2 linked regions of the Anaerobacillus alkaliphilus genome follow. The protein of the gene in region 1 interacts with the protein of each later gene in a pairwise test. Links are inferred from orthologs where the notes say so. Each region holds a gene or a part of one and is shown on either strand. Other genes may lie near its edges. The genes, in order: DS745_RS05455 and ndk.

What was found.
Region 2: the proteins of DS745_RS05455 (region 1) and ndk interact in binary tests that used the Escherichia coli proteins (3 or more experiments, as listed by UniProt). The link is inferred for Anaerobacillus alkaliphilus from one-to-one orthologs.

The regions. Positions count from the first base shown.
Region 1 is NZ_QOUX01000021.1:82,692-85,742, reverse strand. The notes cover bases 252-2,969. They hold DS745_RS05455 (uracil-DNA glycosylase), read left to right. Parts: upstream 252-1,130; coding sequence 1,131-1,808; downstream 1,809-2,969. Other genes in these bases: DS745_RS05445 (NAD(P)-dependent oxidoreductase), read left to right, coding at 2,661-2,969; DS745_RS05450 (aldo/keto reductase), read left to right, coding at 1,820-2,644; mutT (8-oxo-dGTP diphosphatase MutT), read right to left, coding at 540-926. Outside these bases: DS745_RS05465 (glycine--tRNA ligase), read left to right, coding at 1-138; more of DS745_RS05445, read left to right, coding at 2,970-3,051. UniProt on the Escherichia coli protein: Excises uracil residues from the DNA which can arise as a result of misincorporation of dUMP residues by DNA polymerase or due to deamination of cytosine.
Region 2 is NZ_QOUX01000001.1:133,127-136,328, reverse strand. Bases 10-2,878 are described here. They hold ndk (nucleoside-diphosphate kinase), read right to left. Parts: upstream 1,732-2,878; coding sequence 1,288-1,731; downstream 10-1,287. Other genes in these bases: hepT (heptaprenyl diphosphate synthase component II), read right to left, coding at 2,147-2,878; DS745_RS00725 (CheR family methyltransferase), read right to left, coding at 328-1,101. Outside these bases: more of hepT, read right to left, coding at 2,879-3,118; DS745_RS00710 (menaquinone biosynthesis protein), read right to left, coding at 3,134-3,202. UniProt on the Escherichia coli protein: Major role in the synthesis of nucleoside triphosphates other than ATP. The ATP gamma phosphate is transferred to the NDP beta phosphate via a ping-pong mechanism, using a phosphorylated active-site intermediate.

The sequences.
Region 1 (3,051 bases):
ACACCATTCTGTATCACGTATGACTTCGACTCACAAGAAGACAACATGGTAACAGTACGTGACCGTGACACAATGGAACAAACTCGCGTAGCAATTGCAGAATTAAAGAGCTTTTTAGAAGCAAAAATGCAGTTTTAAGATAGAAAAAAGAGCTTAGCCTGGTGGCTAAGTTCTTTTATTATCGTTATTCGATCATTTGCTGGAATTATTCTATCAATTGGCTAATTAATACGATCATTTAGATAAGTTATTCTATCAAATAAGGTTGTTTTTCAATCATTTGGTTAAGTTTAAGCCTAGAACTTACAAAAAGGAGAAGAGCTTAGCCTGGGGGCTAGGCTCTTCTTTTCAGTTATACGATCATTTGCAAGGAGTATTCTATCAATTGGTTGATTTATTCGATCATTTGCTGGGACTATTCAATCATTTAGGTTAATTATTCTATCAAATAAGGTGTTTTTTCAATCATTTGGTTAAGTTTGAGCCTAGACTTGTAAAAAAGGAGAAGAGCTTAGTCATCATTTAAGCTCTTTTGGGTGCTACTCCACTACCCTCGCCACCGTTGGCAAATCTGCCGGAGCCCACTCAATAGAGGTTAAATGGTCCTTGCTAACCCAACGCAGCTCCGCATGCTCTAGCGCTTTTGGTTCACCTTCAATAATCTTGGCGTGGTAGGTAAGCAGCCTCACTTTAATCGTAGGATACTCGTGTACAATGTTGGCAACCAACTCACCGACTTGTAGTCTGCAGCCCAGCTCTTCTTGAATTTCCCGCACGAGAGCTTCTTCAGGAGCCTCGCCTTCTTTAATTTTACCTCCAGGGAATTCCCATAGGTTTGGCATCGACATGGTTGAAGAGCGTAAGGCGCACAAAATTTCGCCTTGTTCGTTCTGGATAACGGCACCAACAACGTTTATTGCTTTCATTTTGAAACCTCCAAACTTTCCGTTACTCTTACTATAACCATAACAGTATAATAGTGATAACAAATAGATGAATTTCATAATTACCTTAATCGAGCCATATTGAACTAAATGTAGTTGCGAATGTTTTAACGCAACTACATTTAGTATCGTAATGGCGATAATATTGAATTATGAAATTCATAAAAAAAGTAAAGGAATTTAGTGATGATAAAAAATGATTGGTTCCAACTTCTAAAAGAAGAATTTGAAAAACCGTACTTTAAACAAATAGAACAAATCTTACAAAACGAAGCAGGTCCTGTGTACCCAAACCAAGAAGATCGTTTTAATGCGCTAAGCTCTACTTCTTATGAAAATACGAAAGTTGTTATCCTAGGACAGGACCCTTACCATGGCCCAGGTCAAGCGCATGGGTTGAGCTTTTCTGTTCAAAAAGGTGTGAAAGTACCGCCAAGCTTAAAGAACATCTATAAAGAGTTAGAGGCAGACTTAGGTCATCCAATCCCTACTCATGGGAATTTGCAAGCGTGGGCAAACCAAGGGGTGCTCTTATTAAATACGGTCTTAAGTGTAAGAGAAAAAACTCCAAATTCCCACAAGGGAATTGGTTGGGAGATCTTCACCGATAAGATTATATCCTTACTTAATGAGCGAGAACAACCAGTCGTCTTTATTCTATGGGGCAAACATGCCGCGCAGAAACGTACGCTGATTACAGAGCCGCATCATCTGATCCTTGAGTCCGCGCACCCAAGTCCGTTTTCGGCAAACCGCGGCTTCTTCGGTAGTCAACCGTTTTCGGTAGCCAACCATTTTTTACAGGAAAAAGGATTGTCAAAAATTGACTGGAGAATTCCAAATCAGTACGATAAAGAAAAGTGAGGAGGTTAGGTATGAAATCAATTCAAGACACAACAGTCCTACATAACGGCGTAAACATGCCGTGGTTAGGATTTGGCGTTTATAAGGTAGAAGAGGGTCAGCAGGTCGAAGAAAGCATACATACAGCTTTTGAGGTGGGATATCGAAGCATTGACACGGCAGCCTTTTACGAAAATGAGGTTGGTGTGGGTAAGGCAGTAAGAAACAGCGGGATCGCGAGAGAAGAAATCTTTGTAACGACAAAGGTCAAAAATCCAGATCAGGGCTACGAGTCGACGCTGCGTGCCTTTGATGAAAGTTATAAAAAGTTAGGGCTAGACTACATTGACTTATACCTGATTCACTGGGCGGTTCCTGGCAAGTATTTAGATACATGGCGAGCGCTTGAAAAGCTTTATAAAGATGGGTTGGTTCGAGCGATTGGCGTAAGTAACTTTCAAATTCATCACATAGAGGATGTATTTTCAATCTGTGAAGTCAAGCCGATGGTAAATCAGGTTGAATACCATCCACTTCTGACTCAAGAGCCACTGCTTCGCTACTGCAAGGAACAACAAATTCAACTAGAGGCATGGAGTCCGTTAGCTAGAGGTCAAATATTGGGCAATCCAACCTTAGTTGAGCTAGCAGAAAAATATCAGAAATCACCGGCACAGATTGTCTTACGTTGGGACTTACAAAATGGTGTTGTGACCATTCCGAAGTCTGTGACTGTAAAGCGAATTAAAGAAAATGCGGACATATTCGATTTTGAGATATCGCAAGAAGATATGAAGCTAATTTCTGGCTTAAATGAAGACTTCCGAACGGGTCTTCACCCAGATGAAATCAAATAGTCGAGGAGGAGAACGAATGGAGAAGAAGATTGGGTTTATTGGTGTTGGTGTGATGGGGGTCCACATGGCTTCGCACCTGATGAACGCGGGCTATGAGGTTGTTGTTTACAATCGAACCAAAGAGAAGGCGTTGCCATTGCTTGAGGCTGGAGCCGAGTGGAAAAATACGGTGAAAGAGGTAGCAGAAACTGCTGATGTGATTATTACGATTGTTGGCTATCCTCATGACGTGGAAGAGGTCTACCTTGGGGCAAATGGCTTACTGAACCACGCGAGAAAAGGTACATATTTCATTGATATGACAACGTCTAAGCCAGCATTGGCAGTGGCGATCCATGAGGAAGCAAAGAAACGTGACATGCATGCCTTAGATGCTCCTGTTTCTGGTGGTGAAATCGGTGCAAAAG
Region 2 (3,202 bases), on another replicon or contig:
CAAAATCTTTTTTATTTTGCAATGTTTTTTATGATATTTTCCCCAGAAAAATAAGAAAAACGCAAGGCGCCCGCCTATCGGCGACAAGCAAATGTTCTGACAAGCGACTTCCTGAAATTCTTCTTTGCAAGCTTTGCGACGAGTAATCGCAGGAGCAAGTAGTGCGCTCTTTCACTTTTTATCTAGGAAAAAGGCATTACACTTTTTCTTTGGTCAGGTTATTTGACCTCGAGCCCATGGCGCCTGGAGCTAGACAATATTAAAGTCGAAATTATATACTTTCCTATAATGCCAAAAAGGTTAATCATTGATTAACCTTTTTATGTCCTAATTCTTTTTTCTATAAAAAAACGTATCCTCTGTATCAAACGCATACTCACTCGGATTAAAAATTTGTTCGGTACTCCCAACAAATAAGACACCATCCAACCGTAATGATTGACTAAACTTATGATATAAATCATGCTTTGCTTCTTCCGTAAAATAAATCATCACATTTCGACAAACAATTAAGTCAAAATTCATGTCAAACCGGTCAGCAAGCAAATTGCCTTGTTTAAACGTAATCATTTTCTTTAGCTCGTCTTTTACTCGATATCCCATACCATCGTTTATAAAATGCTTTTGTAGCATATCCTTTGGAACATCTTTCATTGATCGATCAGTATAAATACCAGATTTTGCTCTTTCTAAGATGGCTTTATCGAGATCTGTCGCGAGAATTGAAAAACTACCCGACGGAACTAGTTTCGATAAAATCATTGCTAGGGTATAGGGCTCTTCTCCAGTGGAACAAGCGGCACTCCATATTTTCAAGCGCTTATTCGATTCTAACAGACGAGGAAGAATTTTAGTTTCTAGCACTTCCCAACGTTTCGGATTTCGATAAAATTCTGAAACATTAATGGTCATTCTCTCTAGGAATTCATCAAATAGCTCTTGACTTTTCATCATTGATTGGAAATAGGCAGAAAAATCAGCATAACCTCGTTTGTCCCTTAAAGAAGTTAATCTTCGTTTCATTTGAGCCTCTTTGTATAAAGCTAAGTCAATTCCAGTTTTCCCTTTAACATTATGTATAAACCCTTGATAGTCATCCATTTCTAGTTCCCCTTTATAAAAAAGCCTAAGCGCCTAGTTATGCCAAATTGACAAACTCTTTATTTATCTTTTCTTTATAACATATTTTACTATGAGTTACTAGACAAAAAAAGCAACTCCTAGACGATATTAGACAAAAAATGAGGACCCAAGCAAACGCTTAGGCCCTCATTTTTTATTTTTATATTATGTCCAAGTACCAATTGTTTTTTCGTAGTTATTTAATTCCTCTTCTTTAAAGAAAATTCCGATCTCACGAGCAGCACTTTCTGGAGAGTCAGAACCATGAATTACGTTCATGCTCAATTTAGCAGCGTAATCTCCACGGATTGTTCCTGGTAGAGCATCTTTTGGGTTAGTTGCCCCCATCATTTGACGAGCGATACTAATAACGTTCTCACCTTCCCATACCATTGCAAATACAGGACCAGAAGTAATAAAGTCAACTAATTCACCAAAGAACGGACGCTCTTTATGCTCTGCATAATGCGTTTCTGCCATTTCTCTTGAAACCGTTAACAATTTTGCACCTACTAATTGAAAACCTTTGTTTTCAAAACGCGAAACGATTTCGCCTACTAAATTTCTTTGTACACCATCAGGTTTCACCATTAAATATGTTCTTTCCATCCGTAATAACCTCACTCTCAAAGTATGTATTTATTTTGTTGGACAAGTTACCTATTATTCTCAGAAAGACCAACATTCAGAATTATAACAAACATTCACTAGATATTCAATAAATTGAGATTTCGCTTAGGAACACACTTCTACTAAAAAATCAGGCTGTTTTCGCAAAGTTTGTTGCTTTCGTAAAAATCCCAAAAGCCGGATTTTTACACATATCATGCTATTATTTCACTACTTATATAGTATGCACTGCTCTTTTCTTCCAAATTTAAGGGTTAGATTCCCGTCTAAGGAATTTTTCCAGCTAAATTAATGTTAAAAAGCAACAGTTTTTTGTGCGACGAGTAACCGCAGGAGCAATGTTTTAGAAAAGAGCCAAAAATAAAGACATATACAAATGCATATGTCCTTTTTATTAGTATTTTCTTGTACCAATATATTTGGCAATTTGATAAAAAGAGTCTTTGGCTGGGATGTCTGGTAGATTTTCAAGTTCACGATATGCCTTAGTAAGATAGCGATCACTTATCTCAAATGAATACTCAACTCCACCTGTTTCTTTAATCATTTGGATGATTTCACTCATTACTTTTTTATCTGATGTTTCATTATTTATCATTTGAACAACATACTCTCGTAATTGGGAGTTCTGCTCCATACTGTATAAGGCTGGTAAAGTAACATTTCCTTGTTGTAAGTCACTACCGGCTGGCTTCCCTAACTCTTTTTCTGTAGCAATAAAATCCAAAATGTCATCCGTAATCTGAAATGCCATTCCTACATTATATCCGTAGCGATACAGGCTTAATTGGATATCTCTAGGGGCATCAGCAGCTAGTGCACCTAGGCGACAACTAACAGCAATTAAAAGAGCAGTTTTGCGTTTAATTCTCCTTAAATAGTTACGAAAGTTTTGGTCCCAGTTATACTGATCACGTATTTGCTCTACCTCACCAATACACATCTCAACCATTGCATCTGAGAGAATTTGATGAACTTCTGGTTTATCACAATTTGTTGCCATTTCAATTGCCCTAGCAAAAATATAATCACCAGTATACATAGCCACGCGATTATCCCATTTTGATTTTATCGTCTTCTTCCCACGACGTAAATCAGCATCATCAATGACATCATCATGAACTAGAGATGCCATATGAATAAGCTCTAATGGTACAGCCACTTGTTTAATTTTTTCAATCTCATAATCTCCAAATTTAGCTGCAAGTAGAACAAAAACAGGTCTAATACGCTTTCCACCAGCCTTCAATAAATGGGAAGAGGCCTTTTTTAAAATCGGATGCTTAGCGTCAATTGTCGCCTCTAATTCTTTTTCTATTTTTGCTATATCAGAGCGTAAATGCCAATATATATCCGTTAACTTCATGCTCTCCACCTTAAACTAAATGGAATGACAATGATCTAATGCACTCCATAATGATATTGTGTTCACTTTCTTTAACAACCCTAA